DNA from 4 places in the Pantoea sp. SM3640 genome. Region 4 is predicted to be linked to each of the others. Evidence: predicted binding sites of a transcription regulator. Region 4 holds the regulator's gene; each other region holds the start of a gene.

Region 1 (8,032 bases), 690 kb from region 4:
ATCCAGCCCGTAGTCGATCAGGTTTTCATCATCGTCCGGCACCTCATCATCTTCCAGCAGCGGCAGGATCAGCATGCGCAGTTCGTCTTTGCTGAGCGGTACAGGCATCAGATCGGCGGTCATCACCACTTTTCCGCTGCGACCCGCGGTGTAGGTCAGCGCCATCATATGTTCCTCACGGCTGAAGTCAGCCAGCGCATCGGCCACCATAAACGGCTGGATATTACGCATAAACGCATCCGTGGCGGTGGTCAGGCAGCCGATATGGGCATAGACGCCGGTAATAATCAGCTGATCGCGGCCCATCTCCTGCAGGATCGCCTCCAGCGGCGATCGGTGAAACGCACTGTAGCGCCACTTGGTCAGGACCTGATCGTGCTCATCCGGTGCCAGCGCCTCCACGATCTTCTGCTGATCGGGATGTTTATTCAGGCCGGGTCCCCACATATCATTGAGCAGCGCACGATCTTCATCGCTCTGCGCGTTAGGCTGAGCGGTGTAAAACACCGGAATGCCCTGCGCTTTGCAGTAGCGTCGCAGGCGGACAATATTGTCAACGACCTGCTTAACCAGCGGGCTGTTATCGCCCCAGAAGTTAAGGAAATAGCGCTGCATATCGTGGATCAGCAGGGCAGCACGGCCCGGCTCCAGCGTCCATTTCACCTTGTTGTTCGGCAACTCAGTGGCGTCAGGTAGCGGATAAGAGGTCAGTTGTGGAATAGCCATTAAGATTCTCCGGACAGATCAGGCTTGCGCACGCTGATCGGCAAGTTGTTGGCGCAGACGTTTTTTGTCTACCTTGCCGACCGCGGTCAGCGGCAGGGCATCTACGCAGGTAATACGGTCGGGCAGCTTAAATTCGGCGACGCCCAGTTCACGCAGGTGACGACGCAGCGCCACCGGTTTCACCGGCTGACGGGTGACAATAAACGCACAGCTCTTTTCACCCATCAGTTCGTCGCTCATAGAGACCAGCGCCGCGTGGATCACATCCGCATGGCGCTGCAGCAGGTTTTCAATCTCTTCAGCTGCGATCTTTTCGCCGCCCCGGTTGATCTGATCTTTCTCACGACCCTGCACAATGATGTTGCCAGCGGGGGTGATCTCAACCAGATCGCCAGAGCAGTAAAAGCCCTGGTCATCAAAGCTGGCGGCGTTATGTTCCGGGCTGTTGTAGTAGCCACGGAACGTATAAGGACCGCGTGTCATCAGGCGCCCAATGGCACCGACCGGCAGCGGATGCCCCTGTTCGTCTGTGACCCACACCTCGTCATCCGGTGAGATCGGACGGCCCTGCGTGGTGAGAATGGTCTGTTCATCGTCATCCAGCCGGGTGTAGTTCACCAGACCCTCCGCCATCCCAAACACCTGCTGAAGGGTACAGCCCATCTCGTTCTGGATGCGCGCAGCCAGCGTTTCACCCAGCTTTGCGCCACCGACCTGAATACGTTGCAGTGAGGCCAGCGCGGCATTGCTGCCCCATTCCTGAATCGCCTGCAGCCAGAGACTGGCCGCGGGTGGAACCAGGCCGGTATCAGTAACCTGATGTTTTTCAATCAGCGGGAAACAGAGGGTCGCGCTGGGATCGGCCGCTAAGATCACCTGGCCGCCCGCGTAAAAGACGCCCAGCGCGCCCGGAGAACTCATCGGGAAATTATGTGCAGCGGGCAGAGCAATCAGGTAACGGGTATCTGCGTTGACCCCGCAGATCACGTCACTTTCCCGGATGCTGTAGTAGTAATCATTGTGGGTACGCGGGATCAGCTTCGGAGTGCCGGTACTGCCGCCCGACAGCTGGAAAAAAGCGACGTCATCGCCTGCGGTCGGGGTTGCCCTGAAGTCACCTGCGGGTTCTGCCAGCAGGGCGTCGAGACTGTTTTCCGCATGAGCGTCATTACGTAGGATCACCTGCTGCAGTGAATGCTGTTCCCGGCGAAGCTGCGTGATAAAGGCGTCATCGGCGAACAGGGGATGGCTGCGATCGGCAATCAACAGGCACGGCGCGATCTGACTGGCATAGGCGACCAGTTCGGTACGTTGATGGCTGAAAAGAGCGTTAACCGGGGCGACGCCGATTTTGAACAGCGCAAACAGCGTCAGATAAAATTCCGCCACGTTGCCAAGCTGCACCAGCGCCGTATCACCGGGTTTCAGGCCACGATGCTGCAGGGCCGCTGCCAGATTGTCACTCAGTGAGGCCATCTGGCGATAGGTAAATTGCCGGTCGCCATCAATCACCGCCACGCATTCGCTGTCGCGGTGACGTTCCAGGATGTCGGTCATCGGCAGATCCAGCCAGTACCCTTTTTCACGGTAACGTGCAGCCAGATCGTCCGGCCAGCGGCTGTAAGAAATCGTCATACAGGTTCCTTTAGTGCAATCCAAAAGCGCGAAGCATGGTGTCGAGTTTGACGCCGGTTTCGCGCCACTCGGATTCAGGTTGTGAGTCCGCCACGATGCCCGCACCAGCAAACAGCCGGACCCGCGGACCATTCACCGTGCCGCAGCGGATGGTGACGACCCATTCGCCGTTGCCCTGATCGTCACACCAGCCGACGATGCCGCCAAACAGCTGACGCTCAAACGGTTCAAGTTGCTGAATCAGCGCCTGAGCACGCTGATGCGGAAAGCCGCTGAGCGCCGGTGTCGGATGCAGCAGGCAGGCCAGTGACAGCGCATTTTCGCGGTCGTCCAGCACTTCGCCCCGAATCTGCGTAGCGAGGTGCCACAGTGTCGGGGTGGTCAGCAGGGAAGGGATTTCCGGGACTGACAGCAGGCGACTGCGCGGCTGCAGCGTCATGCGCATCGCGTCCGTCACCAGTTTATGTTCATGCCGGTCTTTAGCTGACCGCATCAGGCTGTCACCTGAGGCCTGGTCACGCTGTGGATCGCTGTTGCGCGGCGCTGAACCGGCCAGCGGACAGGAGCTGAACTGACGGCCCTGCTTACGGATCATCAGTTCAGGGCTGGCACCCACCAGCGCGCCGCCATCAGGCAGCGGCAGATGAAAATGATAGCTGTCAGGGTTCTGCGCCAGGATGCGCTGCATCAGGGCGGCCGTATCGACCGGCTGTTCCGCCACGATCTCCATCAGCCGCGACAGCACCACTTTATCCGGATCGCCGCGCTGCGTGGCCGTTACGGCCTGCGCAACCATGTCAGTGAAGGTGGCGTGATCCGGCAGCGCCGTACGGCGACGAACTTTTGGCAGATTGCTTTCAGCCAATGAGGCGTGGGCTTTCAGATCGTCACGTTGAAAGGTCTGATACGACTCAGGGATAAACAGTGCAGCGGGCTGATCCACATCGAACGGGATCGCACCCACCAGAATGGGATGGGCTATGCCCTGTTTTCTGGCCGAGGCAAAATGATGCTGCAGTTGTTGCTGAAACTCTCCGGTCAGCTGCTCACCCTGGTTTACCGGAGCAGTGAGTGTCGTAAAACAGCCCTGAGTCGTCAGGCTTCGCCAGGGAGAAGTAAACAGGAAGCCACGGCAGAGTGCCGGAAAATCCTGCAGCAGGGGATGTTCAAATGCCAGTGATTCCACCATAATTTCACCTATAAATGATAAGATAACTAATAATGATTATCATTTGTATTATGGTGCAGTAACCTACGTCGAATAGCCGAAGGTGTCAATAAATACGCGGTGATTCAGCTGGTTTTGTTGGTTAAATCAGCACAAGTTGTCGCCCGGATTACCAGAGAGAAATAGGATGAAAACAAATGACTAAACAGGGAGTAACGTCGGCATTAGCGCTGTTTTTGCTGAGTATCACTCTGTTCAGCGTGACCGCTGTTGCACAGACCGGCTGGCCGCGCACCTTCGCGGGGGCAAAAGGTCAGGTCACCCTGGCTCAGGCACCGACCCGCATTGTCTCGACCAGTGTCACCCTGACTGGCTCGCTGCTGGCGATTGATGCGCCAGTAGTTGCCAGTGGCGCAACCGCACCCGGCAGCCGGCTGGCTGATGAGCAGGGATTCTTCCGGCAGTGGGGGCGTGTGGCGAAACAGCGTGGCGTAAAGCGGCTCTATATTGGTGAACCCAATGCGGAAGCGATCGCTGCGGAAGCGCCAGACCTGATTGTGGTCAGCGCCACCGGTAATGATTCAGCGATCAAACTGGCCGATCAGCTCTCGGCGATTGCACCGGTACTGGTCGTTAACTATGACGATAAAAGCTGGCAGCAGCTGGTGACGCTGCTGGGTGAGGCGACCGGGCATGAGGCGGATGCCGCTGCCCGGATAAGCGAGTTCGACGCGCGTGAAAAGGCGCTGAAGGCAAAGCTGACCCTGCCTCCGCAGCCGGTTTCTGCAATGGTGTGGAACGGAGATGGCCGGGCTGTGAATCTCTGGACGGAGGCATCGGCACAGGGGAAGTTACTGCAGGAGCTGGGCTTCACGCTGGCAACGCCACCGGCGACGCTTCAGTCTGCTCACAGCATGGGACAGCGTAAAGATATTCTTCAGCTGTCAGGCGAAAATCTGGCGGAAGGCCTGAATGGACAGACTTATCTGCTGTTTGCCGCCGAAGATAACACGGCTGCGCAGGTAATGAGCAATGCTTTTCTGGCGCAGGCCCCAGCGGTGCGCGCTAAAGCGGTCTATGCGCTGGGGCTGGATAGCTTTCGTCTCGACTACTACAGCGCCAGTCATTTACTGACGCGGCTGGAAGCGCTGTTCGTGAAATCATGATGTGGCATCGTCGGAGGCAGGCCGTTGATAGCGTCGCAGGCGGGCCATCAGCAGCCACATGATGAGACCCAGCACGGTGGCTGCCAGGCCAGAGAGGGCGGCGGCCTGCTGCGGCAAAAGCAGTGAACCCATCGCGCCAATTATTGCTGCACCTATCGCATCGCCGGTGACATTCTGCGCTGTCCAGAGGCTGTTGATCCTGCCAAGCAGCGCATCGGGCGTCAGCGTCTGAATCATCGCGTACTGCACCAGGCTGCTGATGGCACTGAAATAACCAAAGGCTACGAGGCAGATCAGACTCAGGCTGAACCACGGCATCAGGCTGAACAGAGCCAGTGCGACGAATGCCGCGATGGCACTGACCAGAATCAGGCGGCCCGGCTGTGGCGACTGTGCCAGCCGTCCGCTGGTCAGCGCGCCTGTCGCAGCACCCAACGGCACGGCGGCGTACATCAGTCCCAGCGCCGTCAGACCGACCTGCCAATGAGGGGCCAGCGCCGGATAGAGCACACGCACCGCGCTGGCTAGCGTTACCAGCGCGCCAGTCAGCGCCGCCATACCTACAATTGGCGTATCGAACAGAAAGCGGACGCCGCTGCTTAGTGCCTTTATGGGATGTTCACGCGGCTGCGGCGGTGGCGCAAGCGGCGGCAATCGCAACAGGGTTAACACCGTCAGCAGCGTGCCGAACGCGGCCAGCCCGTAGTTCCACGCCACACCGCCCTGAGCAATCACCATACCCGCAATCGCGGGTGACAGAATCGCGCCAAAGCGCACCGTCAGCATAGTAATGGCACCCGCCTTCATCAGATTCTCACGCCCGACCAGCGCCGGCGTGGCCGCCAGCAGCGCCGTGACGCCTATCGCGCCGAAAAAACCATCCCAGAGTCCCAGCACGAAGACGGCGATGACCGACGGTGAAGGGAGCAGGGCATTAATGCACAACGCGGCAAAGCCCAGGCCACAGGTGGATCGGGCAAACAGGATCAGGCGACGACGCTCATAGCGATCGGCCAGCACGCCGCCGGTCAGCAGACCGATAAACATACCGGCTCCGGCCAGCGTCACCGCCAGTCCTACCAGCAATGGTGATTGCGTCAGTTGCTGAATCTGAACCGGGACCGCCACCGCCAGCATGCCGAGAGCGACAATCGAGATAAAGCGGGCGATAAACAGGGCGCGAAAGGCGGGATGGGTTCTCAGCAGAGTGAGATCGATAAAATGGGAGGGTTTGTTCATAGCGTCGCTTTTTAGCACCCATTTTCCTCATTATTGAATCTGAGAGTCATGGTAACATACAAAAAATAGTTAATAACGATAACAAGTATCATTATCATAAACACTCGCAATTGCGAGCCATGTTGAATTCGTGAAGGTTTAAACGTTATGCGTCAACTCCGTGCAATAGCCGGTTCAGGGATGCTGCTATTGTTGCTTATTGCGCTCAGCCTGATGCTGGGAGCCAGACCTGTACCCTTTCATGATGTCACACATGCCTTACTCTCCGACTGCAGCCGCATCGATTGCGTGATCGTGCGCGATGCCCGGCTGCCGCGAACCCTTGCGGGACTGCTGGCCGGGATCAGTTTAGGTCTGGCGGGCGCACTGATGCAGAGCCTGACGCGCAATCCCCTGGCCGATCCAGGCATTCTTGGTGTGAATGCCGGAGCGGGTTTTGCGGTGGTGCTTGGCATTGCCCTCTCTGGCGCCGATTCTCCTGCGGAATGGCTGGGTTTTGCTTTTACGGGTGCACTGCTGGCGTCGCTGCTGGTGGCCATGACGGGTGCGATCGGCGGCGGCCGCGTGAATCCGCTGCGTCTGACGCTGGCAGGCGTGGCGCTGGGTGCGGTGCTGGAGGGTTTAACATCTGGCCTGTCGCTGCTTAATCCCGATATTTACGATCATCTGCGTTTCTGGCACAGCGGCTCGCTGGATATCCGCAATTTCGCCATTCTGCGCACTGTCTTTCCGGCGGTCGTAGCCGGGAGCCTGCTGGCGTTGCTGCTGGCACGTTCGCTCAACAGCCTGAGTATGGGCGGAGATATGGCAACCGCGCTGGGCACCCGTGTGATGCGTACTCAACTGGTGGGATTGCTGGCGATTGCACTGCTGAGCGGTGCGGCGACGGCGGCAGTCGGCCCCATCGCCTTTGTCGGGTTAATGACACCGCATCTGGCCCGCTGGCTGCTGGGCAACGATCATCGCTGGATGCTGCCGGGAACCCTGGTGATCACTCCCTGTCTGCTGCTGGCGGCCGATATTCTGGGACGGCTGCTGGTGCCGGGTGAACTGCGCGTGTCAATTGTCACGGCCATTCTCGGTGCGCCGATGCTGATTGTGCTGGTGCGCCGTAAGCTGGGAAGAGGGCAGATATGACACGGACGATGATCAATGCGCTGCTGCTGATGGCCTGCGGGGCGCTGGCTTTTCTGGGCGTCACGCGCGGCACCTTACCGATCTCCGCCAGCCAGTTATGGGCACTTCTCAACGGCGAGGCAGCGCGCAATGTTCAGCTGATTGTACTGGAGTGGCGTCTGCCGCGCGTCATGATGGCGCTGCTGATTGGTGCGGCGCTGGGCGTCAGCGGGGCGATTTTCCAGTCGCTGCTGCGCAACCCGCTGGGCAGTCCCGATATTCTGGGTTTCAACACTGGCGCTTACAGCGGTGTGCTGGTGGCGCTGGTGCTGTTCCAGCAAAACATGGAAGGGATGACGCTGGCGGCGCTGGCAGGCGGGCTGCTCACTGCAGGTGTGGTCTGGCTGTTCAGCTGGCGCAACGGCGTGGAGACCTTCCGGCTGATTATTGTGGGCATCAGCGTGCGGGCACTGCTGATGGCGCTGAACAGCTGGCTGATTATCAGTGCTTCACTGGAGGCGGCACTGAGTGCCGGGCTCTGGAGCGCCGGTTCACTTAACGGCATTACCTGGGCAAAAACCATGCCGGTGATCACCGTGCTGCTGCTGGCGCTGCTGGCAACAGGCATGCTGGCCCGCCGCATGCGACTGCTGGAGATGGGTGACGACACGGCCTGCGCGCTGGGCGTTCCGGTTGAGCGCAGCCGCATCATGCTGATGCTGACGGGCGTTATCCTCACCGCCGCCTCGACGGCGCTGGCCGGTCCGATCTCTTTTATTGCGTTGCTGGCACCGCAGATTGCGCGGCGGCTCAGTGGTGGTACTAAAGGCGCGCTGCCGCTGGCTGCCTTGTGTGGCGCGCTGCTGTTAATCGCCGCGGATTACGCCGCGCAGCACTTTTTCCTGCCTTATCAGCTGCCGGTTGGCGTGATCACGGTCAGTCTGGGCGGACTCTATCTGATTGCGCTACTGGTGCGGGAGGC
Region 2 (8,032 bases), 490 kb from region 4:
CACCTTTTACACATTGCGCAAGAAGTATGGTGGTATGGTGGTATGGTGGTATGGTGGTGTCCTAGGTTAAGCGCTTGAAGTCGCTTAAGGAAGAGCACGCAAGACTCAAAAAGCTACTTGCCGGAGCCATGCTGGATAAGGAGGCACTTCAGGTGGCTCTATGCCGAAAGTACTGACGACAGACCAGAAGCGGGAAGCCGTGGAAGTCATGTGTGAGGTCGCCGGTCTGTCGCAACGTCGTGCCTGCAGGCTGGCAGGTTTGTCTCTTTCAACCTGCCGTTATTCAGCTCAGCGTCCGGCTGCTGACGCACAGCTATCTCTACGCATCACAGAGCTGGCGCCTGAACGCCGTCGCTTTGGTTACCGGCGGATCTGGCAGTTATTGCGTCGTTAGGGCCTTCACGTCAACCACAAGCGGGTATACCGCATTTATCAACTTAACGGCCTGAGTATGAAGCGCAGACGACGTTGTAAGGGTCTGGCGACTTAGCGGCTTCCGTTGCTTCGCCCGGATGCGCCCAATCTGACCTGGTCAATGGATTTCGTCATGGATGCACTGGACACCGGTCGCAGGATCAAGTCCCTTACCTGCGTCGATGAGTTCACAAAAGAATGCCTGACTGTCACTGTTGCCTTTGAGATTTCAGGCGTGCAGATCACGCGTATTCTGGACAGTACTGCGCTGTTTCGCGGCTATCCGGCTACGATAAGAACTGACCAGGGGCCGGAGTTTACCTGTAGAGCACTTGATCAGTGGGCCTTTGAGCATTGCGTGGAGCTGCGGCTTATTCAGCCCGGTAAACCGACACAGAACGGATTTATTGAGAGTTTTAACGGACGCTTTCGCGATGAATGCCTGAATGAACACTGGTTCAGCGACATCAGCCATGCCAGGAAAACCATCAGTGAATGGCATCAGGATTATAACGAATGTCGCCCGCACTCCACGCTGAATTATCAGACGCCGTCTGAATTTGCAGCGGGCTGGAGAAAGAGTAATTCTGAGAGTGAAGGATCTGACATTACTAACTGAGCCTTGTATCTAATACTGGGGGCAGGTCAAGGTGTGCCAACCAGAAAGATTGAGAGGTTTTTCTCCTTTCTTAGCTCACCTAGAAATTACGGAGAAAAAACAATCATTGCCTGGGGTGAGGCACAAAACCAGATAAGTAATGCCGCAAAAAACTAGCTTATAATGTGAATCTCCGGTCAACTCCATCAGAGACAATATTAATCATCGCTCATTCGATGGGTACTTAAGTGGTTCTTGAAAGTCTTGACATCATAGACAAGAAAAACAAGGTATTCTTGCTACTTATGGGAGGGATTTCTTCTGAGTTGGAATATGCCATGCTCGATTCATATGAAAATATTCTTGGAGCTTTCAATCTTTATTCAACTAATGATTTCATTTTAGAAAGATTACTAATCGAGATATGTTGTTACTCTACATCCGCTATAGGCACAACACCTATTTCAAGTAATAAATTTATTAACATCAAAACTAACTTTGGACATTCTGAATATATGCAAAGTGATTACGTATTGAGATACTTGTATTTGAGAAAATTTTTTGCTATAAAATCAAGCCCACTTGAATCCTTTGTAGAGGAAGTAAGTGAGGCATGGAACACGCTTAAAAATTCATTGAGTAACTTATAATTTAAGATTATAACAAGCCCTTCAGACCATTTTCTCTTTTAATTCCTCAAGAGTAAGTACTTCACTACCGCGATGCACCATTGCGTGACAGTTTGGACATAGAGGTATCATGTCAGCGATAGGATCTACCCTATAGCCCTCTCCTACAGTATGCAATGGCTTGATGTGATGGACGTGGATGAAGCCTTTACCGTGTTCACCATATATTTTCTCGAAGTCGAAATTACAGCATTTGCAGATAGTACCGTAATGGTCAATACAAGCTTGTCTAGCACGTGGATCACGTTCATAGGAGTTGACAGTTACCTGCTTCTTAGCCCCTTCTAAGTAGTTCTCAGGTGCTGGAATTTCATCTGGGAATGGATTGGGAAGGAAATCTGCGTACCAGACTGTACCTTCTTTCCTCAGAAAGCGTTTTTCGAGTTTACGCTCGAAGTTCTTAATAACTGCGACATCTGGATCATCTGGATGTTCTGAAAACTCCATATTGAAGGTATACAGCTCGTATCCCTCATGTACGAGTTTGATGTGTTCAAGTGCTTGTGTGTAGCCCGGTTGTTTTTTGTTCTTGGAATTGTACTCCCATATTTCCCGAAGTATTACGGCTCGCTTCTGCTCGCTTTCTACATCCCAAGTACCAAAAATTACCAACTTCTTTTCGTGGTTAACAAATGACCAACTCCAGGTCCAGTTGCTGCAAGTCGCGCCTTCTGACTGGATGAATTGCTTTCTGTTCATACGCATCTCCCTTTGAAGTATTTCTTTGTACATAAAAACGGCCTAACTGATCCAGTTTTTCAGTTGTTCTAACACTTACAATGATTATAAGGCAGGCGTTCACTTCGTCGGCTCTACTACGCAGCGATACTTGCCCAATCACTTTGAAGTACTTGATAGTTGTTAAGTACTTTTCTATGAGTTCAACACGAACAAACAAGGCAACGCCGCGTAGTTAATCACGGAGACGTCAGGCCAAATTACTTGCAAAGTAAGTACTGATTAGTAGCAGATGGACAGTAAACGAACCTGCTTCCCGTGGATTAGTAACATCCCGGTGTTAATCATGTCTTCAGCCCCCTGAGGACATTGCCATGAAGAAGCGATTTTCTGATGTACCAATCATCGCTATCGTCCGTACAGCTAAAACAGTCGGTTCAATTCGGGTAACTCAGCCGCAAAACAGATATATCAGACCCACAGCTTACACCAGGGGCAGGAAGTCTGGCGGCATTGGAGTCCCCAGGTAATAAATTAAAAGTCAGCCAGTTCAGCAATATGTTTGCCGCTACGCATTTCCAGAAAGTCGAGCAGGCGACGCGGCGTGACATTTAACACCCGATCCTCGGGAAAATCCACTTCGCGGGCAATCCGCAGACAGTGATCGAAATGGCCCAGCGTAAACGCGGTGTGGGAATCGGAGCCGAATGCCAGCCGTCCACCCGCATCACGCACGGCGGCGGCGATAGCGCGGCAGTTAGGTTCGCTGCCCGGACGCGAATGGGTAAAGGAGGAGTTGTTCAGCTCCAGCGCCACGTCGTAGTGCGCTGCGGCCTCGGCAATCGCCGGGATATCGACCGGGAATTTCGGGTTGCCCGGATGGCTGATGATATGAACCAGCCCGCCCGCCATGGCGGCGATCATCGCGTCTGTGTGATGCTTTCTGTCGCGCGGCGCATAAACCGGCTCATGAAAACCAGCGACGATTAAATCCAATGCATCGAGCATCGGGCCGGAACAGTCGATCTCACCCTGCTGGTTTTTAATGTTGGCTTCGATACCGCGCAGAATTCCCACGCCATCGATGACGCGCGGCCAGACGCGCATGTTAATGAAGTACCAGTAGTGCGGCGCATCAGCCATGTCGGGGCCGTGGTCGGTAATGGCAAACAGCTTCATGCCGGTTTGTTTCGCCTGGGTCACGTAGTCGTGCAGCGTGCTGTAAGCATGCGTGCTGGCGATGGTGTGCATATGCAGATCTACCGGATACATCCTCTTCTCCTGCTGAGTGCCCCTGCCGGGGCCGGTTCATTAGTAGCCGCGCTGACGATCTACCCTGCCCTGCGGCGGCTCGCCTGCCTGATCCTGGGTGATGGCGCGGGCGATGTAATCGATAGCTTCGTCGATCAAGGTTACCGCCGCATTATGAGGCGTGATCGTGACGCGCGGATGTGACCAGAGCGGATGCGCTTCGGGCAGCGGTTCAACCTGAAACACATCCAGCGCCGCCGCTTTCAGCTGACCGCTATTGAGCGCGGCCAGCAGATCCGCTTCCACCACCTGTGCGCCACGCGCGATGTTGAGGAAGAACGCGCCGTGCGGCAACTGCTCTAAAAAGGCGTGATCGATAAGATTAATGGTCTCGTGCGTGCTCGGCAGCAGGTTGATCACCACACGCGTCTCCTGCAAAAACGCAGGTAGCGCATCGCGTCCGGCAAAGCTGGTCACGCCGTCGATGGCTTTTGGTGAACGGCTCCAGACGCGTAGCGGGAATCCCCAGGGTTTCAGGCTCTCTGCCACGCTCTGTCCCAGCACGCCCGCGCCCAGAATCCCGACGGTGAAGCTTTCACGCGGGTAAGCAGGCAGCGGCTGCCAGCACTGTTGCTGCTGCTGAAGACGGTAGTCGTCAAAACGACGGAACCAGTTCAGTACGCTATGGACGGCATATTCCTGCATCTGGCGCGCCATCCCGGTATCTTCCAGCCGGTAGAGCGGCACGCTGTCGGGCAACATCTCAGGGTGCTGCTGCAGCTGTTTCAGGATCTCGTCAACGCCTGCACCCAGCGCAAAGACGCCGCGCAGTGTGGCACGTCCCTGCAGCATCTCTGCGGGGGGTGAACGGACCAGCGCATAATCTGCTGGTCCGTTGTCGCCTGGCTGCCAGGCACGCACACGCGCATGTGGCAGACGCTGTTGCAAACCGTTAATCCAGGCCGCTGCAGACTGCGACGGGTGATACCAGATGATCTCCATCCTGCTCTCCTTTTTTTCTTTCAGCGTCGGGGAAAAGTGAGGTGAGAGCAAGAAAAAACCCGCGTGAAAAAGCGGTTTTTTCCATAAAAATAATTCCCGTGGCTTCACATTTCCGGCTCGCTTCAGGGTGAAGTGGGCAGATAAGGTCTAAAGTTGGTCCTGTGGTCAATGCGTTACGCGCGGCCGCATTTCGGACAAGGAGAAAAACCGATGACAAAAATTGAGGTAAACGCCGACTCACGGCGTCAGCGTTATGCGCCCTTTCTGCTCACGTTGCTGCTGAGCGTACCCGCTTTCACCGCCCATGCCGACGACAACAGCCGCATGCTGAATAATCAGCCGCAGCCGCCGGACGTTCGTTTAGGGCCGCTGTTTAATGCCGTGCAGCAGGCGAAGTTCTATCCCGATCAGAAGACCTTTGCCGATGCGGTGCCGAAATTTGATCCCGCTTCGATTCTTGCCGACTGGCAGATGCAGAAGAAACAGCGCAATTTCGATCTCAAACGTTTTGTTGACGCTAACTTTACCCTGCCCGCTGCGGGCGACAAATATGTGCCGCCCGCCGGACAAAACCTGCGTGAGCACATCGATGGCCTGTGGCCGGTGCTGACGCGCACCACCAGCAGCGCCGGTCAGTATGACTCGCTGCTGCCGTTGCCTAAGCCCTATGTGGTGCCGGGCGGGCGTTTCCGCGAAGTCTATTACTGGGACAGCTACTTCACCATGCTGGGGCTGGCCGAGAGCGGACACTGGGATAAAGTCCAGGATATGACGGATAACTTCGCCTCGCTGCTTGACCGTTATGGCCACATCCCCAACGGCAACCGCAGCTACTACCTGAGCCGTTCACAGCCGCCGTTCTTCAGCCTGATGGTCGACCTGCTGGCGACGCACGATGACGGCAAAGCTTATACCCACTATCTGCCGCAGCTGCAGAAAGAGTACGACTACTGGATGGCCGACAGCGATAACGTCGCGGCGGGCGCAGCCAGCAAGCGGGTGATTAAGCTGGCAGATGGCACCCTGCTCAACCGCTACTGGGATGCGCGCGATGTACCACGCACCGAATCCTGGATGGATGATATTGCCACCGCGCAGAAAGCGCCGCAGCGCAATAAAGCTGAACTTTACCGCGATCTGCGTTCCGGTGCCGCATCGGGCTGGGATTTCAGCTCACGCTGGTTTACCGACGCGCACAACCTGTCGACAATCCGCACCACCCAACTGGCGCCGGTTGACCTGAACAGCCTGCTGTTCCATCTGGAGCAGACCCTGTCGAAAGGCTACCAGATGAACAAACAGAGCGATCTGGCGAAGCAGTACGCCGATCGCGCGGAGAAGCGCCAGGCGGCGATCAACCGCTATCTGTGGGACAGTAAACAGAACTGGTATGCCGACTATGACTGGCAGAAAAAGCAGGTTCATCCGCAGCTGACGGCTGCCGCGCTGTTCCCGCTCTATCTGCAGGTCGCCAGCGACAAGCAGGCTGAAAGCACCGCCAGCGCAGTTGAGAAGCAGTTGCTGAAGCCCGGTGGTCTGGTAACCACCACCGTGAACAACGGCCAGCAGTGGGATGCACCAAATGGCTGGGCACCGCTGCAGTGGGTTGCCGTGGAAGGTCTGGAGCATTACAACCAGCCAAAACTGGCGAAAGAGGTAGGCTTACGCTTCCTGCAAAACGTCCAGACAACCTATGACCGTGAGCATAAGCTGGTGGAGAAATATGTCGTCGACGGCAAAAATCTCGGCGGCGGTGGCGGCGGTGAGTATCCGCTCCAGGACGGCTTTGGCTGGACCAACGGCGTCACGCTGAAACTGCTCGATAAGTATTGTCCGAAAGATAAAACCTGTAACAGCGCCCACGATATTCCGCAGGCATCTGCCTCACAACCTTAACCCTCTCTGGATACCTCTGGCCTCACCGGAGGTATCCGCACGCCTTTTCAGCGAATTTTACTTGACCTTCTTACGTCAACAGGCAAAATTGCAGCCAATTTACAAAAGGTAATAATTCTCATTATGATAATGAGATTACCTATTAACAACTTTACTCACCTGCCTTAATCTTTGCTATGAAAGGAACTCCGATGAAACTGTCACTGTCGCTGAGAGGGTATATTCGCCTCTGCACCCTGGCGCTGACCGCGCCTGCTCTGAGTTTCGCTGCCGATATGGTGGTGACTGCACAACCGCAGGAAGACTCGACTTCACCGACCCAGGGCTATCTGGCGACGACCAGCCAGGGCGCAACCAAAAGCGATCGTCCGCTGATCACCACGCCGCAGTCGATATCCGTGGTCACCCGCCAGCAGATGCAGGATCAGGGCGCGCTGACCCTGAACCAGGCACTCGGCTACAGCTCCGGCGTCTTCACCAACTTTGGCGGTGCCGCGACCCGTTACGACACCATTGCGCTGCGCGGTTTCCACGGCGGTGATGTCGATAACACCTTCCTCGACGGCATGCGGCTGATGAGCGACGGCGGCAGTTTCAACGTATTGCAGGTCGATAACGCCTTCCTTGAGCGCATCGACGTGATCAAAGGCCCCTCTTCTGCACTCTATGGTCAGACAGTGCCAGGCGGCCTGGTCAATATGGTGACCAAACGTCCGCAGTTCGCCGAGGAGGGTCACATCCAGCTGCAGGCAGGCAGTAATGCCACCACCGGCACGATGTTTGACTATACCAATGCGATCAACGACCAGTGGGCGTTTCGCCTGACCGGCGTGACCCGCAACAGTGATACGCAGTACGATCACACCCGCGAAGAGAAATATGCGCTGATGCCGCAACTGATGTGGCAGCCGGATGAAGATACCCATCTGATCCTGAAAGCCTATCTGCAGAAAGATCCGTCAGGTGGTTATCACGGGTCCGTGCCGGGCGACGGCAGCCTCACCGAACACAACGGCTACAAGCTGAGCAATGGCTTTTATGAGGGCAACAGCGACCTCGATCAGTTCAAGCGCCGCGAGCAGATCTACAGCTTCGACTTCGCTCATCGCTTTAACGACGTCTGGTCATTCTCCTCAACCGGCAGCTACAGCCACTCCAATGTCGATCTCGATCAGGTCTATCAGATTGGCTGGGACGAAAATAATCCCGATCTGCTGAACCGCTACTACTCTGGCGAGCGCTCGTCGCTCTCTGCCTGGTCTACCGATAACCGTTTACAGGCAGAGTTTGATACGGGCGAATTGGAGCACCGCGTCACGGTAGGTGCCGAGTATCATCGTTATAAAAATGAGATCAGTGAGGCGGGCGGTTCGGCTAACCAGCTCAATGCCCTGACCGGCGAGCAGGTGGGCGAAATGCCGTCTCAGAGCTGGGCGGATAAAACCCGTCGCTACTACCAGACCGGCCTCTATCTGCAGGATGAGATGAAGCTGGATCGCTGGCA
Region 3 (8,032 bases), 1.8 Mb from region 4:
CAGTATGCGATCGGCCCATAATGACGCCAGATTAAGGTCATGTAACACGGTGCAGACGGTGAGATCACCCGTGCGCGTCAGCTGACGTAATAAACGCAGAGTCTGCTGCTGCCAGAAGAGATCCAGCGCCGAGGTCGGCTCATCCAGAAACAGCCAGCCGCGCGGTCTTCCATCCTGCCAGAGCTGCGCCAGCACCCGCGCCAGCTGCACCCGTTGCTGTTCACCGCCGGAGAGCTGGCGGTAATCGCGATACGCCAGCGAATCACAGCCGGTGAGTTGCATGACTTCAGCCACAATCTGCGACGTCTGCTTCTCAGGCCACGGCGCACGGCCCATCGCCACTACCGATTGCGCCGACTGGGTAAAAGTCAGGTTGTTCTGCTGCCGCATCACGGCCCGGCGTCGCGCCAGCTGCTCACGCGGCCATGCGGACAACACACGATCGCCCAGACGGCACTCGCCCCGGTCGGGCGCTAAAAATCCGTTCAGCAGCCGCAATAGTGTTGATTTACCTGCGCCGTTAGGCCCGATGAGCGCCACCCGCTCTCCACCTGACAGCGTAACGTCAAGATTATCGATAACGGTTTTGCCGTCGCGCGCCAGACAGAGTCCCGTCGCCTCTAACATCTCCATCATTCAAATCCTCGCTGCTGACGCAGGATCAGCCAGAGAAACCAGGGGCCACCAATCAGGCTGGTCAGCAGCCCGACCGGCATTTCTGCCGGAACCACAAGTGTGCGCGCCAGCGTATCGGCCAGCAGCAGCAGAATCGCGCCTGCCAGCGCTGAACCGGGCAGCAGCCAGCGATGATCGCTGCCAAGACAAAAGCGCATCACATGCGGCACCACTAATCCCACGAAGCCGATCACGCCACTGACCGAGACCGCCGTACCGACCAGCAGCGCACTAAGGATCAGCAGCTCATGCTGGGTACGCTTCACATCAATTCCCATGTAGTGCGCATCCTCTTCACCTGCCTGCAGCAGGTTGAGATGGCGGGCACGGCTCTGTAACAGCAGCAACGCAGGCAGAATCAGCAGCAGGCAGATCAGCAGCGCAGGCCACTGCGCCTGGCTGAGGCTGCCCATCCCCCACAGTGACAGCTGACGCAGCTGCTGGTCATCGCTCAGCCACGACAACACGCCGACCGCCGCACCGCAGAGCGCATTAATCGCAATGCCGACCAGCAACAGCCGGGAGAGATTGCCCTCTGCCAGCCGACTGAAACTGAAGATCAGCAGCGTAACCAGCAGGCTGCCGATGAAGGCGGCAATCATCGGTAGCCACAGTGCCAGCTGGGGTGGCAACGCCAGTGGAATAACGATTGCCAGCGCGACCGCCAGCCCCGCGCCGCTGCTGATACCCAGCAGGCCAGGATCGGCCAGCGGGTTACGGAAAACACCCTGCATCACCGCGCCAGATACCGCCAGCGCCATACCGATCGCCACCGCCAGCAGCACGCGTGGCAGGCGGATATTCAGCCAGATCTGCCAGATGAGATCGCTGAGCGGTGCCTGCCATAGCGCCCGCACCGACAGCGACATCGCCCCCAGATTCGCCGCCACTACCATCGCCACCAGCAGGAAAATCAGCATCAGCGTCAGACCCCGCAGCGCATTGCCATTAATCATGGTTCAGCGATTCCGCAGCCTGCCGCAATTTCATTATTGCCTGCGGCGTATCAAGGCCAAATCCCAGCAGCGCCTGGGTATCAATGATCAGCAGACGATGCTGCTGTCCGGCTGGCGTCAGCGCCAGGCCGGGTAACTGCCACAGTTGCGCTTCACCACCCAGGGTTTTCAGGCCATCCTCGCCGATCATCACCAGATCTGGCGCGGCGGCGATCACGCCTTCCTGCGACAGCGCCTGATAGTGCGGCACTGAACCCATGGCATTCTCCAGCCCGGCGCTGCGAATAGCGCCGTCGGCTGCGGTCTGATTTCCGGCCGCCATCGTTTTCATGCCGCTGTTTGCCATGATGTAGAGCACCTTCACCGGCAGCGATTGCTGCGGCAACTGGCGAATCTGCTGCGTTATTTGCTGCACCAGGGCCTGAGCTTCGCTTTCACGCTGCAGCGCCTGACCCACCGTGATAATTTTCTGCGGGATCGCCTGCAGACTGTTGTCGCCGCTGACCGTCACTACCCTGACGCCCGCGCGGGCAATCTGTTGTAGTACCAGCGACGGCTTTGCCTGCGCGCTGGCGAGCACCAGCGTCGGCTTCAGCGCCAGGATACCTTCGGCATTCAGCTGGCGCATATAGCCCACATCCGGCAGCCGGGCAGCCTGCGCCGGACGCAGGCTGGTGCTGTCGCGCGCTACCAGCTGTGACTGAGCATCCAGTGCGTAGATAATCCGGGTGACGTCACCCCCAATCGACACCACCCGCTCCGCGGCCAGTGAGGGCAGCGTCAGCAGCAGCCACAACAGACTCAGGTGTTTCATGCCGCCGCTCCTGGCATGCGAAGTGCGTTCACCTGCTCACGCCAGCAGGCCTGTTCTGGCGTGCCTTCCGTACGCTGTCCATAGAGCTGGGCGATCTGCGTGCCGTCGGCGGCGAACAGTTCCAGGCTGGTCACAAAGCCATCGCCGGTGGGTTTGCGTGTAACCCAGCTTTCGCTGATCTGGTCCGCCATCAGGTGCAGCGTGAAGCGGGGATTGAAGATGTTGAGCCAGTTATCCATAGGTACCAGCTTCTCTACTTTGCCGGTGAAAATCTGGGTACAGCCACGGTTGCCGACAAAAATCATAATTTCGTTGCCCGCCTGCTGTGCCATCTCCAGGACACGCTCAAGTGCATCGTTGCCGGTCTGCCAGGCGAGATCCTCACCCACTGCGCGGAACGCCTGCGGCCGTGAGACCTTATGGCGCTTCAGCAGGGCAAAAAACTGATGAACATCGGTCATGGCGCGCCATTCACGGTCAATCGTGGTGGCATCAATAGTCTCTGTCTGAGTAGCAGCGGTAACCGGCTCAACCACCAGCGGCGTCGCAGCGGCGTCAGTGAAGTCGGCGATCAGCGCGTGCCATGCCGCCGTGTTGGTCTGCTCCGTGACGTAAACTTTCAGCACCGCATCGCCGTGACGATCGAAGACCTGAATGCTGTGACGTACGCCCTTCGCGGTTGTCTCCTGCAGGGCAAAGGCGCTGAACCACTGTCCGACAAACAGACGCAGGTCGAGCGCCCGGGGATTCAGCACCAGGCCGCCATGTGCGCCGATCTGCACATTCTGATATTCGCCCAGATGCTCATGCACCGCATAAGCGTTACGGGTAATGTTTTTGGTCTCGCCGACCGCGCCCAGCGCCTTCAGCAGCGCCGGGAAATCGTGTTTCAGCGCCACGGCATCAACGCCGATACGCGCTTCACACAGTTCCGCTTCGCTGATACCGATCAGCGTGGCCAGATCGCGGGCATATTTCTTCGGATGTTCACTCTTCAGGGCGAGATAGTGCTGATAAATCGGGTTCATGGTTCGCTTCTCTTAGTCATGCCCTGCATCAGCGCAGGGCGGCGGTGATTAAAAATCGACATTAACACCTAACTGGAAAGTACGACCCGGCATTATGGCCAGTGCCTGGTCGTTGCGATCCTGTTGGGTGGCGCTGGTCAGCTGACGGCTGCTGAGGTAATCCCGGTATTTACGGTCGGTTATGTTGTAAAGCCCGCCGCTTAACCTGACGTTGTGCGTGACGCGCCAGTAGGCCGTCATATCCACCAGGCCATAACCCGGCACCCGCATGTAATCGGTGCTGGAGTCAGTCAGGCTGTTGCCGGTGTTGGTAAAGCTGTTGCGATTTGTGGCGCTGGCTTTCTTACCTTTAACAAACGTGGCGGTGACGGCAGCACCATAGCCGCGCGCCTCATCATCCCAGGCGAGTCCGACAATTGCTTTCATCGGCGCAACGCTCTCCAGGTCGACGTAGCGGTCTCCCAGGTAGCTCGACTTCGCCGCACCCTGGGTGTACCCAAACGCCAGATTAGCGCTCAGCCCCTCGACCTCGCTGAACCAGCTGCCGAAGTTCACCTTGCTGCTGATTTCAGCCCCATAGATATAGGCTTTGTCGCGGTTCTCCGCCTGATAGGTGGTATAGATGTTGCTGGGTACATTGACGAACTTACCCGGATTGGCCGCCCGGCTGTAGCGGGTAAAGGCAATGAAGTTTTTGTAGTCGTTATAGAACGCGGCAGCGTTAAGCGTCACGCCCTCTGCAACCTGCCCTTTTATACCCCATTCGTAGTTGTTGCTGGTTTCGGTTTTCAGATCGGCATTGCCAATCAGCGCATACTGCGCGGGACCGGCATAGCTGGAGCCAAGGTTCCATGAGCCATAGAGCTGAGAGTCGTTAGGGAACTGCGCGCCACGGGTATATTGCAGATAAGTCATCAATGCCGGGGTCAGATCGTACTGGAAGGCGATCGACGGCAACACCTGAGTGTCGCTGTTTGGCGAACCGTAGAGCGCGGAGACTTCGCTGGCGTCGAGCACACTGCTGTTTGTCGTCAGTGTCGCCACATCGCGTGGGCGGGTGTTCTGATACGCCACACGCACGCCCGGCACGATAGCCGCACGGTGTCCGTCAGCATCGAAGCTGATGGTATCCTGCAGATAACCGCCAACCGTATAACTGCGGCTGTTAGCCTGCGGTTGCATGATCACGCTGGTGGCGCTCGCCGCAGGCGACTGACGGAAAGGCCGTTCGGTATCCACCAGACGCGCATTCAGCCCGGCACTCAGTTCATGTCGCCCGATGCTTTTAAGCGCGCGGGTGTCAAAACCGTAGCTGTCGCTGTTGTAGTCGGAGTAGACGGTTTGCCAGGTGGTGGCACCTGACGGCATAAAGGTGTTGTCATGTGCCTGGGTCTGCTGCCAGTAAACGCGGGTTGTCAGACTGTCGATCAGGTCATTATAAGGCGTGTACTCATCCACCAGGCTGATGCCCCAGCGTCGTGTATCGCTCTGCTGCTGCGCCGTTCCCCAGACCGTATTGCCGGACGTGCTCCAGCTGTCGTAATGGCTGTGGTGCGTTTTGTGATAGTAATCGAAAGTCGCGCTGAGCTTGTGAAGATCATTGGGCTGCCAGATGCCCGAGGTCATAAAGGCATCGGAATGCCAGTTGGCTGGATAGGCATCAACCGTGTCGCTGTTGTTGCGGGTCTGTTGGCCGTCACGACGACTGTAAACAAAGATTCCCTGCAGCGTATCATCGCCTGCTGCTGCCGTAACGCCGTTGTGCCAGCTGCGGCTGGCGGAGTCGTAGTCGCTTTGATAACCGAAATAGTTGCCTTTACCGGGATGCAGATAGTCATCCGGGGATTTATTGCGGAACGAGACATTGCCGCCAATCGAGTTATTCGGCTGATCCACTGCCGTGGCACCCTTCTCAATTCCGATATGACCAAACATATAGGGATCGATGTAATCGCGGCCAATCCCAAAGCTGTCGAGACCGGCTCGTCCCACATAGCTGCGGCCGGTGGCCTGCGGTAATGGAATGCCATCCACATCGAGACCCACGCGGTTGCTCTCTAAACCACGAATGTTGTAGCCGGTGTAACCGGCCCGGTCAAAGCCGCTCTTACCGGCTGAGGAGCCGCCACTGGTGCCGGTGGCACTGATCAGCGGTTCATAACGCATGATCGATCCAAAATCAGTAGCGCCACGTTGCTGCAGATCGCTGGCAGAGAGCGTGGTTTTACTGCCCGCCGTTTGTTTAATTTCCGGTGCATTCACCGTCATTACCGGTTCAGCACTGCTGCCATAGCGGTCGGAAAGGGTCAGCGTGGCAGGTTCACTGCCCGCAGCATAGGTGCAGGTGGTATTGATAAAGGTGGCGAGCAACGCCAGCTCAGACAGACGCGGTTGCGTCAATCTCCGAAAACGTGGTGACATAGGCGCGAATTACCTGATTAATTGTTAGTATTCGCTCACTTGCTTGCTGGAACATAAAAAACGGCTCTGCATAAAAGCCGTAAAAAGTCAGAACATCATGCGGGTGTAATCATTATCGCCGCGAATTTAATGCAACTGATAATCATTATCAATCCTATTTACATTAAGACATAAACCACAGCGCACAAATTGTTAACCCGAATGCATCTGCATTTATCAATACGTAAAGGAAGAGAGTTATGGCGCAAAAACCTGTGGTTGTTATTCACTACTGTTTGCAATGCAACTGGCTGATGCGGTCAGCGTGGATGGCACAGGAACTGTTGCATACCTTCGCCGAGGATCTGGCAGAGGTCACGCTGAAACCCGGCACCGGCGGTATTTTTGAGATTACGCTGGATGGTCATCTGCTGTGGGAACGTAAGCGGGACGGTGGTTTCCCGGATGCGACTACCCTGAAACAGCGCGTGCGCGACATCTGTTTCCCGGATCGTACCCTGGGCCACATCGACAAGAATAAGAGTGAAATCAGCTGATTAACTGTGGGTGATTTTATCAGCCGCGTAGTGCAGCGCCTTAATCAGCGTCTGCAGCGCGGCTTCTGAAATATCTTCCTGCGCCAGTCGTTGATTCAGAGCCATCTTCAGCCCGTGAATCGCCTGCTCCACAGCAGGAATGCTGCGGTTATTGACTACGATCGCCAGCGTAGAGAGCCGCGTAATCAGGCTGGCTACGGTTTCGCGATTATCCGCCAGCTGCGCCTCGCCAGCCGCCGTCAGACGGTAGGCTTTACGCGCTGCCTGCGCATCCACGACCTGAATCGCCTCCATCTCTTCCAGCAGCGTCAGGTTGGGATAGATGATCCCCGGGCTGGGCGAATACTCTCCCTTTGACAACTCCTCAACAGACTTGATCAGCTCATAGCCGTGCGCCGCATTCTGCGCCAGGAAATGGAGCATCAGCAGGCGAATCTCACTCGCTTCCAGCATCTTTTCACGTCGTTTACGTCGTCCGCTGCAGCCGCCTGCGCGCGAAGTCTGTTCGTCAGATGAAGTGGACGTCGGATGCTGTTTCATGACCTGCCCTGCTGAAAAAAAGGAGAGTGATGGTAGTCCGCCATCTGGCAAAACTCAATTGCCAGCGCGGCTTACTTCTGATGCCAGTAGGCCACCGCCCGTACGAAGTCGCTGTCGAGACCACGCTGCGAGGTAAAGTAGTCAGACAGCGCTTTGACAAACTCACCTTCGCCGGTCAGCCAGATAAAGTAATCCTCCGTCGGAATAGCGATCTGATCCAGCCGGGTAATCAGCTGGCTGAACTGCGCTTTTTGCATCTGACCGCTGCCCAGCCAGTTTGTCGTTACGTCTGCCGTATCCGCTAAATAGTCGCGACCGGTCGCTTCATCGGTAAAGGCATAGAGATGCAGCGCCTGGGCGCGGGCATCACGCTGACGGCGGGCAAAAGCGGGCAGCCCGGTTTCGTCGCAGACGTAAAGCTGAAATGCGTAATCGGTCGGCACCACCAGCGAGCCGCGTGGCCCACCAACAATCAGTTTATCGCCCACCTGCGCCTGCGCGGCCCAGTCACTGGCCACGCCCTGCTGATGAATATAGAAGTCGAGGGTCAGTGAAGATTCACCATCGAATTCCAGCGGCGTGTAATCACGCGCCTGCGGACGTAAACCTTCCGGCCAGACAATGCCTGCGTCGGTAATCTGTGGCAGAGCCAGTGTTTCGCCTTCAGCAGCAGGGAAAAACACCTTGATGTGGTCATCAAAGCCTGGCGACGTAAAGCCTGCCAGATCGCTGCCGCTGAACCGGATGCGCCAGAATTTCCCGGCAATCCTGGTTTTACTGGCGACCTGAATATGGCGAAAACGCAGTTCATTGCGGACCCGCTGCGGCGTGCGCTTATCGGCTGTTGTAGTCAAAATCTCTCTCCTGAAACAGGGCTTATGCCCGATAGTCAGGGGCATACCCGCCATGATTAAACAACAATGGAATAACAATCATTCTCATCTGAAGCGACAAGATTAGCTATGATATATCTTCGGCACAAGAACGAAAAATGCGATTCTGCAACTTAAGATATATTTTAAGCAGTGTCCTAAACGAGGAGATATGAACGGGAAGCGGTAT
Region 4 (8,032 bases):
CGCACCGTTACCTGGTGCCGCAGTCAGACGCGCGGTGATGGGATCACCCGCCAGCGTATCCGCGCTTACCATTTCTGGTGACAGCTTCGACAGTGCAGCTTTCTGCGCTGAAGTGGCGGATGCCTGCAGACGGTTGTAGCTTGGTGCGCCAAAGCGCGCGGCCAGCTCGTCATAATGCTGCTGCGGGTTTTTACCGGTCACAGCGGTGATTTCAGCCGCCAGCAGACACATGATGATGCCATCTTTGTCCGTTGACCATGGCGTGCCGTCGAAACGCAGGAATGACGCGCCCGCGCTCTCTTCACCGCCGAAACCAAAGCTGCCGTCATACAGACCATCAACAAACCATTTGAAGCCAACCGGCACTTCCACCAGCTTGCGGCCAATGTCGTTGACGACACGGTCGATCATGGCGCTGGACACCAGGGTTTTACCCACGGCGACATCCTGGCCCCACTGTGGACGATGCTGGAACAGATAGTTGATCGCGACCGCCAGATAGTGGTTCGGATTCATCAGACCGGCCGGAGTCACAATGCCGTGGCGGTCATAATCAGGATCGTTACCGAATGCCAGATCGAACTTGTCACGGTAGGCCAGCAGGCCTGCCATTGCGCTTTCAGACGAGCAGTCCATGCGCACGACACCATCTTTATCCAGATGCATAAAGCGGAAGGTCTGATCGACCGCGTCATTCACCAGCGTCAAATCCAGCTTGTAGTGCTCAGCAATACGCTGCCAGTAAGCAATACCGGAACCGCCCAGTGGATCAACACCCAGCTTCAGGCCCGCTTTCTGGATCGCCGGGAAGTCGATAATCTCGGCCAGACCTTCAACGTACGGCTGGATCAAATCTTTCTCGACCACATGGCCACTCGCCATCGCCTGTTCCAGCGGCAGACGTTTCACCTCTTTCAGCCCATCTTTGATCAGCTGATTAGCGCGATCTTCCACTACTTTGGTGACGTTGGTATCAGCCGGTCCGCCGTTAGGTGGGTTGTACTTGATGCCGCCATCTTCCGGTGGGTTGTGCGAAGGCGTGATAACGATGCCGTCAGCCAGCGGGCCGCCCGCTTTGTTGTGCTCAAGAATAGCGTTCGAGATCGCAGGGGTCGGCGTATAGCCATTGTCCTGCTGCACAATCACATCAACGCCGTTCGCCGCCAGCACTTCCAGTACCGACAGGATCGCCGGTTCTGACAGCGCATGGGTGTCTTTACCGACGTAGCACGGCCCGGTGATGCCGTTCTTTTTACGCTCTTCGGCAATCGCCTGCGCGATAGCCAGAATGTGCATCTCGTTGAAGCTCTGACGCCCTGCACTGCCGCGATGGCCAGAGGTGCCAAATTTCACCGCATGTTCCGGGTTCGCCACATCGGGCTGCAGGACATAATATTGTGACGTTAATTGTGCAACGTTAATCAAATCGCTCTGCTGGGCGGGTTGCCCGGCACGTGGGTGATTGGCCATTGGCGCTGCTCCCTGACGCTTAAGTTTTAAATGGTGCCGCAAACTTTCTCGGTCAGTTCCGCCGGGAACTGCATCGAGAGCATGATGTGTTCGACCATGCTGCATTTACGACCAGTATTGGTGTTGGTGATCACCCAGTACGGTGTGCCGGGCACATGCTTCGGCTTAGTATGGGTGCCATTCTGTAACAGCGTATGCTCATCACCAGCAAAATAGACGCGGGTGCGGCCCTGCAGAGATGCAGTAGCTTCAGCAAAAGCTGCAGTATCAAGACGATAGAGCGTTGACAAGATAAGCATAAAGCGGTTCACCGCCCGCTTCTGCTCCGCATATTCATCGGAAAGCAGCAGCTCACGCACCGCGCGGACACGATCCTGCGGGCGCGAACCCACGGACGCAGGCTGAGACTCTTTCGCTGCCTCTTTTGAGGCTGGCTGAGCAGGCGAAGCGGGTGCAGTCTGACCGGCAGTGAACTTCAGCATACGACGCAGAATGTCGGATGCGCTTTCACCAATGTGTTGCGTGTGGCTGGCAATATAACGGTAGAGCTCTTCGTCAACTTCGATCGTTTTCATCTTATTCCGTACGGTTCTTTCTCATGACAGAACCACCTGTTTCCTGAAAAGCTCTGAGTATAGTCAGGCAATTCAAAGGATGTGCGGGTTCTAACATCAGGATTATAAAGTTAAATTCAGGCGGGTTGTTAGCAATCAAACGGTTTACGGGCAAAAGTCAGAATATGTCCTAATGCCGCCGGAACCGGCGCGCCTGAAAAGGTGAAACCATGATAACCTAAGCACAGGTCTCAAACTTAAGAACTTTGCTATGATTTTGAACGCCCGTTTGCAAACTGAACAATCCCCTGCTGATTCCTTACCTGTCGTGCTTATCCACGGCCTGTTTGGCAGTCTGGATAACCTTGGCGTGCTGGCGCGTGGGCTCAAAGATGCCGGGCCTCTGCTGCAGGTTGATGTCCGCAACCACGGACTCTCACCACGATCTGACGAGATGAACTACGCTGTAATGGCGCAGGACATGGTCGATACGCTGGATGCGCACGGCATTGAACGCGTCGCGGTGATCGGTCACTCAATGGGCGGGAAGATCGCCATGACCATGAGCGCGCTGGTGCCGGACCGCATCGAGCGGCTGGTGATGATTGACATCGCTCCGGTCGACTACCAGACCCGCCGCCATGATGAGATTTTTGCCGGTATTCGTGCTGTAACCGACGCAGGCGTCTCGTCACGCAGTGAGGCGGCGAAGATTATGCGTACGCTTATCGATGAAGAAGGGGTGATTCAGTTCCTGCTGAAGTCATTTCAGGCGGGCGAGTGGCGCTTCAACGTCCCGGTGCTGTGGGATAACTACACCACGATTTCGGGCTGGCAGCCCGTTCCGGCATGGGATCATCCGGCACTGTTTATTCGCGGAGGCGACTCCAGCTATCTGGACAACCGCTACCGCGATGCGCTGTTGCAGCAGTTCCCGGCCGCGCAGGCACATGTCATTGGAGGCGCGGGACACTGGGTTCATGCAGAGAAACCCGATGCCGTTTTGCGCAGTGTCCGTCGCTTTTTTGCGCTTTAAAAGCAAATAGATGGCGGCAAAGGTTTAGGATTGGCGTCCGGAGTAAGCGTGAAGTATGATGGCGCGCTAAAATTTTGCCGCGCGTCCGTTTTGCTGCGGCAATAGCCAATAATTTATAATCTGCGCGGTGAGTGACTGGCGCCCGCCCCCATTCAGTTTTACTAAGCCATGGCAAAAGAACAGACTGACCGCACGACGCTCGATCTCTTTGCTGATGAGCGCCGCCCTGGTCGCCCCAAAACCAGTCCGCTTTCGCGTGATGAACAGCTGCGCATCAACAAGCGCAATCAACTCAAACGTGACAAAGGACGCGGACTTCGTCGTGTCGAACTGAAAATGAACAGTGAAGCCGTCGATGCGCTCAACACGCTGGCAGAGCAGCGCAATCTCAGCCGCAGCGAGCTGATTGAACAGATGCTGCTGGCACAGCTCAAACTGGATTAATGCGGGCAAATCGCACGCAGGAGCAAATGTCGGGGCTTTAACCGTTCACCGGTTTTCTCTCGTCTGCTATTATTCGCTGAAATGTGCTGCGGCACACATCTCATTATCAGGATTTAAGAGGTTATTTTACTCATGGCACTTGTAGGCATCTTCTTTGGCAGCGATACCGGCAATACCGAAAACATTGCAAAAATGATCCAGAAACAGCTGGGTACAGACGTTGCAGAAGTGCATGACATCGCGAAAAGCACAAAAGAAGATCTGGAAGCGTTTGATATCCTGCTGCTGGGCATTCCGACCTGGTACTACGGTGAAGCGCAGTGCGACTGGGATGACTTTTTCCCGACGCTGGAAGAGATCGATTTCAACGGCAAGCTGGTTGCGCTGTTTGGCTGCGGCGATCAGGAAGATTACGCGGAGTACTTCTGTGATGCGATGGGCACAATCCGTGACATCATTGAGCCGCACGGTGCCGTGATTGTCGGACACTGGCCAACCGAAGGTTACCACTTCGAAGCCTCAAAAGGTCTGGCCGATGATACCCACTTCCTGGGTCTGGCCATTGATGAAGATCGCCAGCCTGAACTGACTAACCAGCGCGTAGAGCAGTGGGTTAAGCAGATTTCTGATGAACTGCAGCTGAAAGATATCCTCGAAGCCTGATCCTGCCCGACTCAATGTGAGCGCCAGCTCACATTGAGGCAATGGAAATTCCTATAGAAATAATAGCCACATTTTTTTAACTTTCTCCGTTTAATCTGTAGAATACCCGCATCGATCTTCCGCTTATTTCTCAGGCGGCAAGACTAAGCGATGTACCAACAGACATCTGCCAGAATCCTCCCCGGCCCGGTGACCTATCCCCCACAGCCCGTGATGATTCAGGCACGCCCTCTGGTTTTCATTTCATCGCTTCAGTTCTATAATGAGACGCAAATGAGAATGAGCGCAGATCGACATTCAAGGCGACAAGCCACAAAAGTGAATATAGTGACAGGACAAAATCCGCATGACTGACAACAACACCGCATTAAAGAAGGCTGGCCTGAAAGTGACGCTGCCCAGACTGAAAATTCTGGAAGTGCTTCAGGAACCTGAGTGCCATCACGTCAGTGCGGAAGATTTGTACAAACGCCTGATCGACATCGGCGAAGAGATTGGCCTGGCTACCGTTTACCGTGTTCTGAACCAGTTTGATGACGCTGGTATCGTGACCCGTCATAACTTTGAAGGCGGCAAATCTGTCTTTGAACTGACGCAGCAGCATCACCACGATCATCTGATCTGCCTGGATTGCGGCAAAGTTATTGAGTTCAGCGATGAGTCGATCGAAACGCGTCAGCGCGAAATCGCCACCCGTCATGGCATCAAGCTGACCAACCACAGCCTCTATCTCTATGGACACTGTACGCTGGGCGATTGCCGGGAAGATGAAACCCTGCACGACCAGTAACGCGAACTGAAATAAAAAAACCGGTGAATTCACCGGTTTTTTTTCGTCTGTCCTGGGCTGTGATATCAGGCGACCAGCGTCTCCTGCAGATAGCGCCAGCGTGGAATGGAGCTGCTGCAGTCCAGTATCGCCAGCGAAATACGGCTCTGATTATTGCCATTCATCATCTGCATTTCGCGATACTGCACGGTGATCTCTTTCTCATGATGAGAAAGGATGACGTGCTCGCAGGTGGCAATACGCATCCCTTCGCGCTGTCCCTGCAACTGCCTGAAGAGTTCCTCGACCTCGTTCAGATTGCACTCTCTGCCCTTTGGAGTGACCATGCGGAATTCAGGATGGAAATAGGACATCAGCAGCTCAAAACTGTCATCAGATCCGGCAGGCTGGTTAAAAATACGTTCAATGAGCTGATGTAAAACGACCACACTGTTTCTGGCTTCCTGGGCGAGAACTGTCATTTTTTTTCCTTCTGTAACCCGCTTTGCAACCTCTGAGAGCGCATAGCCTACCTGAAAGCGGATAATTCACATCCGGAAATTGATTAATTTTTTTAAACTCAGATTTCTCTCACAATGCGGCATTTAATCGGTTGCGGTTAGGTCAGAATAATCGTCGGCAATGATTAAAATCGGGGCAACAAAAAAGGGCGATAAATCGCCCTTTTGTCATTTTATGAGGTCAGCCTCAAAAAAATTTATTCGCCGGTTTTCGCCCAGGTATCACGAAGACCGACGGTGCGGTTAAACACCAGCTGCGACGGTTTAGAGTAAACGCTGTCGGCACAGAAATAACCTTCACGTTCAAACTGGAATGGAGTGGTCGGTTCTGCATCGCGCAGGCCCGGTTCCACAAAGCCCTGTTTGATCGCCAGTGACTCAGGATTGATTACCGCCAGGAAGTCCTCTGCCGCGCCCGGATTTGGCACACTGAACAGACGATCATACAGACGGAACTCTGCTGGCTGCGCGTGATCCGCAGACACCCAGTGAATCACCCCTTTGACCTTACGGCCATCGGCAGGATCTTTGCTCAGCGTATCTGTGTCGCTGGTGCAGTAGATGCAGGTGATGTTGCCCGCTTCATCTTTAGCGACGCGCTCAGCACGAATCACATAGGCATTACGCAGGCGGACTTCTTTGCCCAGCACCAGACGCTTATATTGCTTGTTCGCCTCTTCGCGGAAATCGGCACGGTCGATCCAGATCTCACGGCTGAACGGCACTTCACGCGTGCCCATCTCCGGTTTACCCGGATGATTTGGCATAGTGATGATTTCGTTATGGCCTGCTGGCAGATTTTCAATCACCACTTTCAGCGGGTCCAGCACGGCCATGGCACGTGGCGCGTTCTCGTTCAGGTCGTCGCGAATACAGGATTCCAGCGAGGCCATCTCCACGATGTTATCCTGCTTGGTCACGCCAATACGACGGCAGAATTCGCGGATAGAGGCGGCGGTATATCCGCGACGACGCAGACCTGAAACGGTCAGCATGCGCGGATCGTCCCAGCCTTCTACGTGCTTCTCAGTCACCAGCTGAGTGAGTTTGCGTTTCGACATCACCGCATACTCCAGATTCAGGCGCGAAAACTCATACTGACGCGGATGAACCGGTATGGTGATGTTATCCAGCACCCAGTCATAAAGTCGACGGTTGTCCTGGAACTCCAGCGTACACAGCGAGTGCGTAATGCCTTCCAGCGCATCAGAGATGCAGTGGGTAAAGTCATACATCGGGTAGATGCACCACTTGTTGCCGGTCTGGTGGTGTTCCGCGAACTTGATGCGGTAAAGCACCGGATCGCGCATCACGATGAAATTAGAGGCCATGTCGATTTTAGCGCGCAGACAGGCCGTGCCCTCGGCAAACTCACCGTTACGCATCTTCTCAAACAGCGCCAGGTTCTCTTCCACGCTGCGGTCGCGATAAGGGCTGTTTTTGCCCGGCTCTTTCAGGGTGCCGCGATATTCGCGAATCTGATCCGGACTCAGCTCATCTACGTAGGCGAGACCTTTAGAAATCAGCTCGATGGCATAGTCATAAAGCTGATCAAAATAGTTTGATGAGTAACAGACCTCACCGCTCCACTCAAAACCCAGCCACTGGACGTCACGCTTGATGGATTCAACAAATTCCACATCCTCTTTAACCGGATTGGTATCGTCGAAACGCAGGTTGCATTGCCCCTGATAATCCTGGGCGATGCCAAAATTCAGACAGATCGATTTCGCATGACCAATATGCAGATAGCCATTGGGCTCTGGCGGAAAACGGGTATGCACGCTGCTGTGCTTACCGCTCGCCAAATCTTCGTCAATGATCTGACGAATAAAGTTAGTTGGGCGGGCTTCAGCCTCACTCATCTCAAAAATCCTCAATACGAATAACGGGTGATTTGTACCACGAAGTAACGGAGTATGATCCACAAAGCGTCTGAGGGAAACAACCGTTTGTTAAGCCTTTAAAACAAAAAAAGGCAGGAATCGCTTCCTGCCTGTGGGGTTCTGTTGCGGGGATTAGCCTTTCACTTCATACAGCGGAGTTTCACCTGCCACCACCTGACCGCGGGCCAGTAATGTCAGACCGGCGAAATCATCGCTGTTGCTGACAACCACCGGACTCACCATTGAGCGGGCATTGGCGTTCAGGAATTCAAGGTCCATTTCCAGCACAGGCTGACCGGCGACCACCGTGGCCCCTTCTTCAGCGAGACGGGTAAAGCCTTTACCTTCCAGCGCCACGGTATCCAGTCCCATGTGCACTACAATCTCTACACCATTGTCCGTTTCCAGACAGAAGGCGTGATTGGTGTTGAAGATTTTCACCAGCGTACCGTCAATTGGAGCCACGACCCATTTGTCGCTCGGTTTGATCGCCAGACCATCGCCTACCGCTTTGCTGGCAAAGGCTTCATCCGGCACATCATCCAGCGCGACCACTTCGCCCGTTACCGGTGCCAGCAATGTCGCAATAACACGCTTCTCACTGTTCAACACGGCCTGCGGTTTAATGTCAGGTTCCACTGGCGCACTGCTGGTAGCAGCGGCTGCGACCGGGCCTTTGGTCAGCACTT

The links. The regulator Fur, encoded in region 4, represses iron uptake genes when iron is present. The targets are predictions, from matches to a motif close to ATAATAATGAGAACNACTATCAA.
Region 1: IV493_RS15905 (isochorismate synthase) is a predicted target of Fur. The motif match lies at 3,577-3,599, and genes of this name have one in related genera.
Region 2: IV493_RS10420 (TonB-dependent siderophore receptor) is a predicted target of Fur. The motif match lies at 6,652-6,674, and genes of this name have one in related genera.
Region 3: IV493_RS02545 (TonB-dependent receptor domain-containing protein) is a predicted target of Fur. The motif match lies at 6,024-6,046, and genes of this name have one in related genera.

Annotation. Positions count from the first base shown of each region.
Region 1 is NZ_CP064872.1:3,418,773-3,426,804, reverse strand. Features, by position in the region: gene IV493_RS15915 (isochorismatase family protein) at 1-726, opposite strand, end outside; gene IV493_RS15910 ((2,3-dihydroxybenzoyl)adenylate synthase) at 745-2,361, opposite strand; gene IV493_RS15905 (isochorismate synthase) at 2,372-3,550, opposite strand; gene fepB (Fe2+-enterobactin ABC transporter substrate-binding protein) at 3,727-4,695, shown strand; gene entS (enterobactin transporter EntS) at 4,690-5,934, opposite strand; gene fepD (Fe(3+)-siderophore ABC transporter permease) at 6,082-7,071, shown strand; gene fepG (iron-enterobactin ABC transporter permease) at 7,068-8,032, shown strand, end outside.
Region 2 is NZ_CP064872.1:2,241,404-2,249,435, forward strand. Features, by position in the region: partial or broken gene IV493_RS10390 (IS3 family transposase) at 1-1,033, shown strand, start outside; gene IV493_RS10395 (hypothetical protein) at 1,261-1,662, shown strand; gene IV493_RS10400 (HNH endonuclease) at 1,684-2,400, opposite strand; gene IV493_RS10405 (phosphatase) at 2,914-3,651, opposite strand; gene ghrA (glyoxylate/hydroxypyruvate reductase GhrA) at 3,691-4,632, opposite strand; gene treA (alpha,alpha-trehalase TreA) at 4,843-6,528, shown strand; gene IV493_RS10420 (TonB-dependent siderophore receptor) at 6,720-8,032, shown strand, end outside.
Region 3 is NZ_CP064872.1:523,348-531,379, reverse strand. Features, by position in the region: gene IV493_RS02565 (heme ABC transporter ATP-binding protein) at 1-636, opposite strand, end outside; gene IV493_RS02560 (iron ABC transporter permease) at 633-1,631, opposite strand; gene IV493_RS02555 (hemin ABC transporter substrate-binding protein) at 1,624-2,445, opposite strand; gene IV493_RS02550 (hemin-degrading factor) at 2,442-3,473, opposite strand; gene IV493_RS02545 (TonB-dependent receptor domain-containing protein) at 3,522-5,894, opposite strand; gene IV493_RS02540 (SelT/SelW/SelH family protein) at 6,134-6,430, shown strand; gene IV493_RS02535 (PadR family transcriptional regulator) at 6,431-6,970, opposite strand; gene IV493_RS02530 (siderophore-interacting protein) at 7,042-7,869, opposite strand.
Region 4 is NZ_CP064872.1:2,727,059-2,735,090, forward strand. Features, by position in the region: gene pgm (phosphoglucomutase (alpha-D-glucose-1,6-bisphosphate-dependent)) at 1-1,470, opposite strand, end outside; gene seqA (replication initiation negative regulator SeqA) at 1,497-2,045, opposite strand; gene ybfF (esterase) at 2,296-3,060, shown strand; gene ybfE (LexA regulated protein) at 3,229-3,504, shown strand; gene fldA (flavodoxin FldA) at 3,637-4,167, shown strand; gene fur (ferric iron uptake transcriptional regulator) at 4,514-4,957, shown strand; gene IV493_RS12730 (hypothetical protein) at 5,023-5,418, opposite strand; gene glnS (glutamine--tRNA ligase) at 5,655-7,322, opposite strand; gene nagE (N-acetylglucosamine-specific PTS transporter subunit IIBC) at 7,476-8,032, opposite strand, start outside.